2 regions of the Rhizobium sp. YJ-22 genome follow, and region 1 is predicted to be linked to the other one. Evidence: riboswitches for the same ligand, from Rfam matches in the RefSeq annotation. Region 1 holds a riboswitch; the other holds the start of a gene.
The links. Region 1 has a riboswitch for cobalamin ahead of P7F60_RS23880 (hypothetical protein). Riboswitches for the same ligand answer to the same signal wherever they lie in the genome.
Positions count from the first base shown of each region.

Region 2: another riboswitch for cobalamin. It lies ahead of P7F60_RS16695 (DUF1636 domain-containing protein); the one in region 1 lies ahead of P7F60_RS23880 (hypothetical protein).

Region 1 is NZ_JARRIR010000012.1:63,103-68,459, forward strand. It holds gene P7F60_RS23865 (TonB-dependent siderophore receptor) at 1-1,619, opposite strand, end outside; gene P7F60_RS23870 (AraC family transcriptional regulator) at 1,807-2,673, shown strand; gene P7F60_RS23875 (hypothetical protein) at 2,735-3,769, opposite strand; gene P7F60_RS23880 (hypothetical protein) at 3,766-4,161, opposite strand; cobalamin riboswitch at 4,319-4,522, opposite strand; gene fdhA (formaldehyde dehydrogenase, glutathione-independent) at 4,623-5,357, opposite strand, start outside.
Region 2 is NZ_JARRIR010000007.1:9,103-14,459, reverse strand. It holds gene aztB (zinc ABC transporter permease AztB) at 1-231, opposite strand, end outside; gene aztA (zinc ABC transporter ATP-binding protein AztA) at 224-1,000, opposite strand; gene P7F60_RS16705 (Fur family transcriptional regulator) at 1,234-1,647, shown strand; gene zigA (zinc metallochaperone GTPase ZigA) at 1,719-2,924, shown strand; cobalamin riboswitch at 3,015-3,226, shown strand; gene P7F60_RS16695 (DUF1636 domain-containing protein) at 3,322-3,678, shown strand; gene P7F60_RS16690 (ABC transporter ATP-binding protein) at 3,675-4,472, shown strand; gene P7F60_RS16685 (ABC transporter substrate-binding protein) at 4,469-5,357, shown strand, end outside.

The DNA.
Region 1 (5,357 bases):
TATTTGACGCCGACTTCGAACTGGCCTGCCGTCGTCGGCGAGAATGCATCCTGGCCGGCCGGCGGCATGTAGAGCGAGGGCTCGAAGGAGGTAGCATAGCTGACATAGGGGGCGATGCCGTTGTCGAAGGTGTAGAGCGCGCCGGCGCGCCAGGTGAAGGCGCCGTCCTTGTAGTTCTGGTCGTTGTTGCTGGCCAGCCGGTCGTCGATGTCGGTCTTGGCCCAGTCGTAGCGCAGGCCCGCCATCAGGTCGAGCTTGCCGAATTCCACCTGGTCCTGAAGATAGACGCCGGCCTGCCGGGCGGTCAGTTCCTGCAGGTCGGAGGTCGCCAGAACCAGCGAATCGTAGTCGAAGCCGCCATAGCTCGGCGCGGCGATGCTGAGGCTCGGCACCTTGGCGCGGCCCCATTCGTAGTCGCGCGTGCGATACTGGTAATCGACACCGCCGAGAAGGGTATGCTCGGCCGCGCCGGTCGAGAACTTGCCTTCGAGCTGGTTGTCGATAGTGAACTGGTTCCAGGCATCCGTGCCGCCGCTTGCCGAACGGCTGATCAGCGTGTTGGCCCCAGAGGCCGGGTCGGCGCCGGCGCTGCCATAGACCAGCGTGTGATGCAGCCAGTCGACATGGTGGTAACGGGCATTCTGGCGGAACGTCAGGCTGTCGTTGAATTCATGCTTGAATTCATAACCGATCCAAGCCTGCTTGCGTTGCGAGCGCTCGTAATCTGGATCGGACACGAAGAAGTCGCGCGGCACATAACCGAAGCCGGGGATCGGATCGACCGTTCCGGCCGCATCGAGAAAGTTGCGATAACCGGCATGCGGCTCGTTCTGATAGCCACCGAGCACCGTCAGCGAAGTGCCCTCATCCGGCGACCAGGCAATCGACGGGGCGATGGCGAAGGATTGCTGCCTGGCGAAATCCTCCTGAAGATCGCGGCGCGACCCGGTGATCGCGACGCGGTAACCGACGGTGTCGTTGACGCGGTCGCTGATGTCGAAGCCGGCCGAGACGGAGCGGTCGCTGCCGACCGACAGCTCCGCCTCGCGCAGCGGCGCATCGGTCGGCCGCTTGCTGACCATGTTGACGATACCGCCGGGATTGGCCTGTCCGTAGAGCACCGAAGCCGGCCCCGACAGCAGTTCGACGCGCTCCAGCAGATAGGGATCGATCTTCGCATAGGAGAGATCGCCGCCGAGGAAGAGGCCGTCGAGATATTTCGGCACGTAATAGAAACCGCGCACGAACAGCTCGTCGCGCAGGTTGGATGTGCCGCGATATTCGGTGAAGACGCCCGGCGTGTAGCGCAGCGCCTCGGCGACCGATTGCGCGTGCTGGTCCTTGATCTGCTGCCTGGAGACCACCGATACGCTTTGCGGCGTGCGCGCCACCGGCGTATCGGTTTTCGTGCCGGCCATGCTTTGTCTGGCGACATAACCGTCGACCGGGCCGTTGCCTTTCTCGGTGCCGCCGTTCTTGACGACGATGGCCTCCAGTTCGGTGCCGTCGCCAGCCCCGTTGCGCTGCTGCGCCTCCGCCGCATTCAGCGCGACAAGGCTCGCCGCCGCCAGCAATACGATACGGCACCGTCCGATCGACGGCGAAAAGATGCCCCACATTTTCCAACCCACATGCCAGAAAGGCCGGCATAAGCGCCGGCAATTAAAACTTGATTGACGCGATCAACTATATGATTAGCCTGTCCGGGCTGTCGACGGGAAAGACTTTCGCGTAAACGGCAAAAAACTACGCGCAGGCATCGCCGGCTTCCGTCGGGCGAGGCCCAGGGAGCGAACCTTGAACGTGATGACGAAACCGGAAATTCCCCAGCACCTGTTCGTCGGCGCCATGGAAGGCCCGCCGACCTGCACGCCCGACGAGGATCTCTATGACGTCTGGCCGAAATGCATCGTCATGGTGCTGTTGCAGGGCCAGCAGCATTTCATCATGGACGACGTGCACTTCCGCATCGATGCCGGCGATGCCGAGACTGCGGAACCGATCGTCTTCATGCTCAACATCGCGCGCGGCTGCAAGCTGCGCTTCGTCAACGAAAGCCAGACGCCGCTGCGCAAGGTGATGATCTCGGCGCCCCTGCCCTGGATCGAGCGGCTCATCCATTCGCAGCCGACCAGCATGCCGAAACTGCGCGCCTTCTTCTGCGCGCATCTCGCCGAATTCCGCTTCTGGCCGAGCCGGCATCTCATCCAGATCGCCGAGCAGATCCTCAACCCGCCGACCTCGATGGCCGGGGAACTCCTGACCCTGCACCGCAATTCCCTTGCCTTCGACATTCTCTGCCAGGCCTGCTCGGCGCTCGTCGGCTCGGAACAGGAAACCGCCCATCACCCGAGCGCGCTCAGCCGCCGCCAGAGCGAGAAGGTGCGCGACTATATCCTCGCCCATGTCTGCGAGGAACTGACGCTCGACCGCATCGCCGAGGCCGTCGGCATCGGCACCTCCTCGATCCAGCGCCATTTCAAGGAAAGCTTCGGCATCCCCATCTCCGATTTCATCCGCCGCGAACGACTGGAAACCGCCCGCGCCGCACTTGAGCGCGATGGCATTCCTATCGCCCAGGCGGCCTACCTCGCCGGCTACCGCAATCCCTCGAGCTTCACCACCGCTTTCAAGAAGGCCTATGGCGTCACTCCCAAGCACCGCCGGGCGTGAGGTCGGTCAGGCGGGACCGTTCGACGGACCCTGAAGCGCAGGAGGCGAATTAGGACAGCAATCAATGACCGGGGTTGTCGTCCTCGGCGGCGGCGGTGTCGGACGCCCTGTCGAAGGCGTCGCGCCAACGGGCGACGAGGCCGGCATAGATGCGGCTGCCGAAGCGTTCGGCGAGGCGATGCTGCTGACGCAAGGTCAGGCGCAGGGTCGCGCGGGCGAAGCGGTCGGCGGGCAGGGCGAACCCGGCCGGATCGGCTTCGCTTGCCAGCGCCTCCAGCACCGCCCTGCGCAGCGCGGGCAGATCGGCGCGGGCATAGCGGTCGAACAGCGCCTGGAACCGGGCGTGGTCGTCGATGTCGAAGGCGGTATCGGCGCCCATGCCATCCATCACCGGATTGGCCGGATGCAGGTAGCCGAGCGGCAACAGGCCTTCCGGGATCGGTGTGTTGGCGGAATGGGTGCGGCCGGATTTCAACAGTTGCGGCAGCAGATGCGTATGCGGGCCGGGCGGGGAGACGCCGCCGGTGTCCGGTCCGCCGATCATCTGGAACACCTCGACGCGGCCGACCTGGGTCAGCGCGACCCGGTGCGGATGCGCCTTGAGGATGGCGCCGGCGGCGGAATTGGCCGGATCGAACAGGCTGCGGCCGAGATTGGCGCGCAGGATCGCGAGAAGGTCTTCATCCCGGGTGCGGATGCAGAAATCGCATTGCGGCAGGCCGAGGCCCATGTCGAAGAGGATGGCCTTGCGGTCAACGGCGCGGATGGCGTCGGCATCGGGGCCCAGTTCGGTCAGCACGCTGCGCGCCTCGCGCGCGGCATCCCTTTCCGGCAGGCAAAGCGCGATGGCGTGGCTCCAGCGATGCGGCTTCGGGCTGAGCGTCTCATAGGCCACCGGCACGATACGCTCGATCGCCGCCGCATGAAGACGGATGGCGCCGCGCGCGCTGGCGCGCTCGAACAGGCCGGGCGAATCGACCTCCAGCGCCTCGTTCCGGTCCTGATGGAACTCGGCGATTGCCCCGAACGAGCCGAGGCTCCAACTCGCCCTCTCGTCCGCGAGGTAATCCCTCAGGATTTCACGAAACTCGCTCATGGCTTCTTCTCCTTACGCTTCGCGCGCGCGCCCTGCCCGGCCGGCGGCACGATCATCCTGGCCTCGCCGATCAGGGAATGGGTATTGAAAGGTGCCTTGCGGCCCGAGCAAGACCTGGACACGCCGGATGCCGCCGGCCCGCCGCCAGCGCCAAAATCGAGTTTGCCGCGACGCCGTCGATCGCCGGCAGCACATGACTGCCTTCGGCGCAGCGCATCCGCAGTTGCTCCAGGCGCGCCGGCGCGCATGATCCGTTCCAAGGAGAGCCGCCAGTTGGCGGCGATGATGATGTCGGGCGTGGCCGGCTGGTCGGCCTCCGGCCGTTTCCGGGCGAAACCCGGCCGGCGCAATGCGATTGCAAGCGGGAAGGTTCCCGCCACGAGCGTCTTCATCTTTCCCTCACGGCAGGACGAATCCTGCACGGCTTCCCACCGCGGGCGCGTATCGGAAAACGGAAAGCGACGCTTCCCCCCGCCGTCACGCGACCCGGCAACATTTCGACAATGTCACCGCTACGGACGGCCGCGCCCGGACACACCCCGTATCCTGGCATGGGTGACCGGGACAGGCAGGTCTCCTGACTTCCGCGTTATCGCTCTCCCCGCCTTCCCGCGCCGGGCGCAGTGGCATCATGGGGCAAGCTCTGCGGTTACAGTTGCGGGGGCAGTCGCGGCATCGGTCCCTGCTGGAGAGACCTCACCGCATTCCCTTTTCATCCGTCATATCGACGGAACCTGTTCCGTATCTCAAGACTATTTGACAATCGGCGGTGAGGTCAAGCATGACGCACAACCTCCCGCCGCAATGTGCCGCCGGCCGCAAGCGTCTTGCGGCCGGCGCTTGCAAGACAGGATCAGGCGGCCTTCAGCAGGTCGCCATGCGGGTCGAGGACGAACTTGGTCGCAGCACCCTGGTCGAAGCTTTCATAACCCTGCGCCGCATCCTCCAGCGAAATGATCCTGGCATTGACGATGTCGGCGATCGGCAGGCGGTCATGGAGGATCGCCTGCATGAGCTGCCGGTTGTATTTCAGAACCGGCGTCTGGCCGGTATGGAAGGATTGCGCCTTCGCCCAGCCGAGACCGAAGCGCAGCGACAGGCTGCCATGCCTGGCCGCATCGTCGACGGCGCCCGGATCCTCGGTGACGTAGAGACCGGGGATGCCGATCGAGCCGGCGGCCCGGGTGATCTCCATCATCTGGTTGAGCACGATGGCCGGCTGCTCGCCGCCGGCATGGCCGCGCGCCTCGAAGCCGACCGCGTCGATGGCGCTGTCGACCTCGTTGGTGCCGACGACCTCGGCGATCATGTCGCCCAGCCGGTCGCTCTTCGACAGATCGATCGGCTCGAAGCCGACATTCGCGGCATGGGCGAGGCGATCCGTGTTGAAATCGCCGATCATCACCACGGCGGCGCCGAGGATGCGCGCGGAGGCGGCCGCCGCCAGACCGACCGGCCCGGCGCCGGCGACATAGACGGTCGAACCAACCCCGACTCCGGCCTTGACCGCGCCGTGGAAGCCGGTCGGCAGGATGTCGGAGAGCATGGTGAGATCGCGGATCTTGGCCATGGCCTTGTCGCGATCGGG
Region 2 (5,357 bases), on a different contig from region 1:
GACGACAAGCCCGCCGATGGTCATCGGGATGATCTCCAGACCGAAGAGAAGGAAACCGATGGCGGCGCCGGGAAGGATCGCATGGGACATGGCGTCGCCGGTCAGGCTCATGCGGCGCAGCATCAGAAAGACGCCGACCGGCGCGCAGCTGGCCGACAGGAACAGCGAGCCGAGCAAGGCGCGCTGCATGAAGCCGTAGCGGATGAAGGGTTCGATCAGATACTCATACATGTAAGCCAACTCTGACGTTATCCGCGCTGGCCACTCCCGGGTTTGCCACGCACAAGCCGGCCTGCTCGTCCCAGGATTCCTGGAAGTCCCGGGCAAGAGCGAGGTTTTTCGCCGTCAGAACCTGTGCCGTTGGCCCGGCGGCAACAAGGGAGCGCGCAAGCAGGAATGCCTGCGGAAAATGTTCGCGGACGAGGTCGAGGTCGTGCAGGACGCAGAGGACGGTCCGTCCTTCGACACTCCAGCGTTTGATGAGGTCGATCAGGTCGCGCACCGTCCGGCTGTCGACGGCGTTGAACGGCTCGTCCAGAAGGATGAGGTCCGCATCCTGCAGCATGGTTCGTGCAAACAGCGCCCGCTGCATCTGACCCCCGGAAAGGCTGTCGAGCGGACGCTTTTCGAAGCCGGTCAATCCGACAGCCTTCAGGGCGGCCGCCAGTTCGGCCCTGTCCTGCGCAGTGATGCGTCCGAGCAGTCCTCTCCTCTGCCAGAAGCCCATCGACACGAGGTCGATTACGCGTGCGGGAAAGCTGCGGTCGAGTTCGGATTGCTGGGGCAGATAGGCAAGACGGTTGCATGAGACCGTGCACCGCCCCTCGATCGGCCTCAGGATGGAGGCGATCCCTTTCATCAGCGTGGATTTGCCAGAGCCGTTGGCGCCGACGATCGCCGTCAATGCACCACGCGCCACCTCACCGTGAATGTGATGTACGGCGGGATGGCCCTGATAGCCGAGGGTCAGATTTTCGAAATGCAGGCTTGTGCCGGTCATGGCCACTCCGGGGTTGACAACGACTGGATAGGTAATGTTATTACGTTCGTCAAATGGAAAGTTATGTAATAACATTATTGAAAGATGACATGCGCGCCGAGTTTGAGCCGTATGCCCTTCGCGATCGTTGCCGTCGGCGGTTCGGGCGCAACGTCCTGAAGGCGAAATTCCAGGATCGGGGGGTTGAGGCCGCGACCTTGGATCGCATTCTCGCCACGCGATGGAGAAGCTGGATGACACAGGCGGCCCAGGCTCACGATCTCAAGCTGACGAAAAACCAGCACCTCGTGCTCTCGGTGCTGGAATCGTCCCGGCAGCCGCTGAGCGCCTACAGCATACTGGACCGTCTTCGTGGACATGGGTTGAAAGCGCCGCTTCAGGTCTATCGCGCCCTGGAGAAACTTCTTGAGGCGGGCCGGGTTCATCGCCTTGAAAGCATGAACGCCTTCGTCGTCTGCTGTCATTCCCGGCATGGGCAAATCCACCCCAGGATCACCGCCTTCGAGATTTGCGAGAGCTGCGGGAAGGTCAACGAGTTCCACGACGAGAAAGTCGAGAGCGCGCTGATACAGCACGCACGCAGCAGCGGCTTCAAGATCAGGGCGAGCGCGATCGAGGTCCACGGCCTGTGCGCTGACTGCCGTTAACTGCTATCCCGCCGAAGCAAGGCTCTCTCTACATGGATTCTGTTACGTTATATCATTAAGAAAGGTATCGAATGGCCAAGAAACTTCCCGTCACGGTCCTCTCCGGCTTTCTCGGAGCCGGCAAGACCACGCTGCTCAACCATATCCTTGCCAATCGCGAGGGCATGCGGGTTGCGCTCATCGTCAACGACATGAGCGAGGTCAACATCGATGCCGCGCTCGTCCGCGACGGCGGCGCCAACCTCTCTCGAACGCAGGAGCAACTCGTCGAAATGACGAACGGCTGCATCTGTTGCACATTGCGCGACGACCTGCTGACGGAGGTGCGCGCGCTCGCCGAGCAGGACCGCTTCGACTATCTGCTGATCGAATCGACCGGCATCGCCGAGCCGCTTCCCGTCGCCGCGACCTTCGATTTCCGGGATGAGAACGGCCGCAGCCTCTCCGACGTCGCCAAGCTCGACACCATGGTCACCGTGGTCGACGCCGCCAATCTTCTCAGGGACTACAGCTCGACGGACTTCCTTGCCGATCGCGGCGAGACGGCGGGAGACGGCGACGAACGGACCCTCGTCGATCTTCTGGTCGAGCAGATCGAGTTCGCCGATGTCGTGGTGCTGAACAAGATCGGCGTGGCGACGCCTGAACAGCGGGACGCCGCGCGCAAGATCATCGCCTCCCTCAATCCCGATGCCAGGCTCATCGAGGTCGATTTCGGGAAAGTCGATCTAAAGGATGTGCTCGGCACCGGCCGCTTCGATTTCGACAAGGCCGAACAGCATCCCCTCTGGTTCAAGGAGTTGCATGGCTTCAAGGACCATGTGCCCGAAACCGAGGAATACGGCATCCGGTCCTTTGTCTATCGTGCGAAGCGCCCCTTCGACCCGGTGCGTTTCCAGACATTCATCGACCGGCCCTGGCCGGGCGTGGTGCGCGCAAAGGGCTTCTTCTGGCTGGCGACACGGCCGCACCATGTCGGGGAGATCAGCCAGGCCGGTGCTTTCGTGCGCACCGGCAAGATGGGCCTGTGGTGGTCCTCCGTGCCGAAGGAGCAATGGCCCCGCGATCCCGCCTTCCTGAACATGATGAAACCCTATCTCGATCCGGTCTGGGGTGATCGGCGGCAGGAGATCGTGTTCATCGGCGCCGATCCGATGGACGAGAGGGAAATCCGGGCCGAACTGGACGCCTGCCTGCTGGACGCCCAGACGTTCAGACCGGATCTCTGGCGCAATCTGCCCGACCCGTTCGCAAGCTGGGACAGAAAGGCAGCCTGAATGCCGGTACAATCGGACTGATCGGCGGTGGAGCAGGGTGCGGGATCGTCACTGAACGCACGGCTCGTGCTTGACAGCCTGTCGGATCGGCTCCTATCTGGGGCGGACGGTTCCCGAGGCAAAGCCGGAGGGATTAATAGGGAACACGGTGAGGATGACCCGAACGGGGCCGAAACCGTGGCTGCCCCCGCAACTGTAAGCGGTGAGGGCTTGTCATCCATGCCACTGGTCCACGGACCGGGAAGGCCGGCAAGCCCTTCGACCCGTGAGCCAGGAGACCTGCCGTCATTCGCCACAGCAACCGGACGGGGTGTACCGGGAAGCGTTGTGACGCCTTCGCGCCTCTTTGCGCGATGGCCGATCATCCTTCACCAGTGCCCGCTCGCCGAAGGATGACATGACCGAAACGCCCGCCTATGCCATTGTCGTCTGCAGCCGCTGCCACGCGGGCGCCGCTGCGCCCGACCTTGTCGCCCGTCTTGCGCACCATACGGCCGCCGGCGGTTTTCGCGTCGACGCCGTGGCCTGCCTTGCGGGTTGCGGGCGGCCGCTCGCCGTCGCCTTCACGGCCCCCGCCAAGGCGTCGTTCCTCTTCGGCGACATCGACCCGGCCCGAGATTTGGAGGCCCTGCTCGCCTTCGGCCGCCAGTACCGCGACCTTGCGGACGGCTGGTGCAACGAGGGTCAACGGCCAGCCGGCCTGCGCGGCAAGACGCTTGCCCACATCCCGCATATCGGGGGACTCGCCCGATGAGCCGCGGCATCCTTTCCGGCCAGGGGCTCGTCTATGAGACCCGCTCCGGCGACCGGCTTCTCGATCATGTCTCGCTCGACGCCGAACCGGGCGACCGCCTTGCCATCATCGGGCCGAACGGCGCCGGAAAGACCACGCTGCTGCGCCTGCTGGCCGGCACGCTGCAACCGACCGCCGGCACGGTGCATCTCTTCGGCGCGTCGCTGGCGGCGATGCGGCCCGTCGAGCGCGCACGCTTCGTCGCCATGGTCGGCCAGACGGACCAGCCGGACCGGCGCATCTGCGTGCGTGACTACGTGGCGCTCGGCCGCATTCCCCACATGGCGCGCCGGCCGGGCGCGGCGGACGCCGCGATCATCCTGGACGCGCTCGAGCGGACGGAGCTGCAATCCCTCGCCGGGCGGGAGATGGGTTCGCTTTCGGGTGGCGAGCGTCAGCGGGCGCAGATCGCCCGGGCGCTTGCCCAGGAACCCCGCATCCTCTTCCTCGACGAACCGACCAACCATCTCGATCCCCGCGCCCGCGGCGCGCTTCTCGCGCTGGTGGCCGATCTCGGCCTCACCATCGTCGCGGTCCTGCACGACCTTCATCTCGTCCCCGGCTTCGCCACGCGGATCGCCGTGCTGAGGCAGGGCACGCTCGTCGCCTGCGGGCCGGCGGAGGAAACGCTCGACCGGCATGTCGTGCGCGACGTCTTCGGCATCGACCTCCTGCGCCTGCCCCACCCGCATGAGGACCGCCAGCTTACCGTCTTCGATATCCCCTTCACCCGCAGCACCGGAGCCTCTCCATGAAACGCCTGATCCTCGCTTCCCTTCTGTCGCTGGCGGCCTCCGCCGCCTTGGCCTTTCCCGTCACGGTCGACAGTTGCGGCACGCCGCTGACCTTCGACGCCGCGCCGAAGCGGGCGGTGATCCACGATATCAACATGGCCAAGATGGCCTTCGCCCTCGGCCTCCAGCCCTCGATCGTCGGCGTCACCGGCATCACCGGCTGGTACAAGACCGACGACGCCTTCAAGAAGGAGCAGGGCTCGATCCCCGAGCTTGCACCCAAATATCCGACGATGGAAAACCTCGTCGCCGCCGATCCCGACTTCTTCTTCGCGGGCTGGTATTACGGCATGAAGCCCGGCGGCGAGGTGACGCCCGACACGCTCGCCCCGCACGGCATCAAGACGCTGGTCCTCACCGAAAGCTGCGTCCACCTGCAAAAGGACCGTCCGGCGGCCTCGATGGACCTGCTCTACGGCGACACGGAAAAGCTCGGCAAGATCTTCGGCAAGGAGGCCGAGGCGAAGGCGCTTGTCGAAGGCTGGAAGGCGCAGCTCGCCGATATCGAGAAGAAGGTGGGCGACAGGAGCGGCACCCGCGTCTTCCTCTACGATTCCGGGGACGACAAGCCGTTCACCGCAGGCAAATACGCCATCACCACGGCGATGATCACGGCGGCCGGCGGCAAGAACATCATGGACGACATGGAGACGAGCTGGGGCAATACGGACTGGGAGACCGTCGCCGCCCGCAATCCCCAGTTCCTCGTCCTGCTCGACTATCAGGACGGCGGCGGCTATGCAAAGCTTCTCGATTTCCTGAAGGCGCACCCCGCCATGAAGGAGACGGACGCCGTGAAGAACGAGCGCTTCGTGGCGCTGCGCTATGAAGAGCTGACGCCAGGCC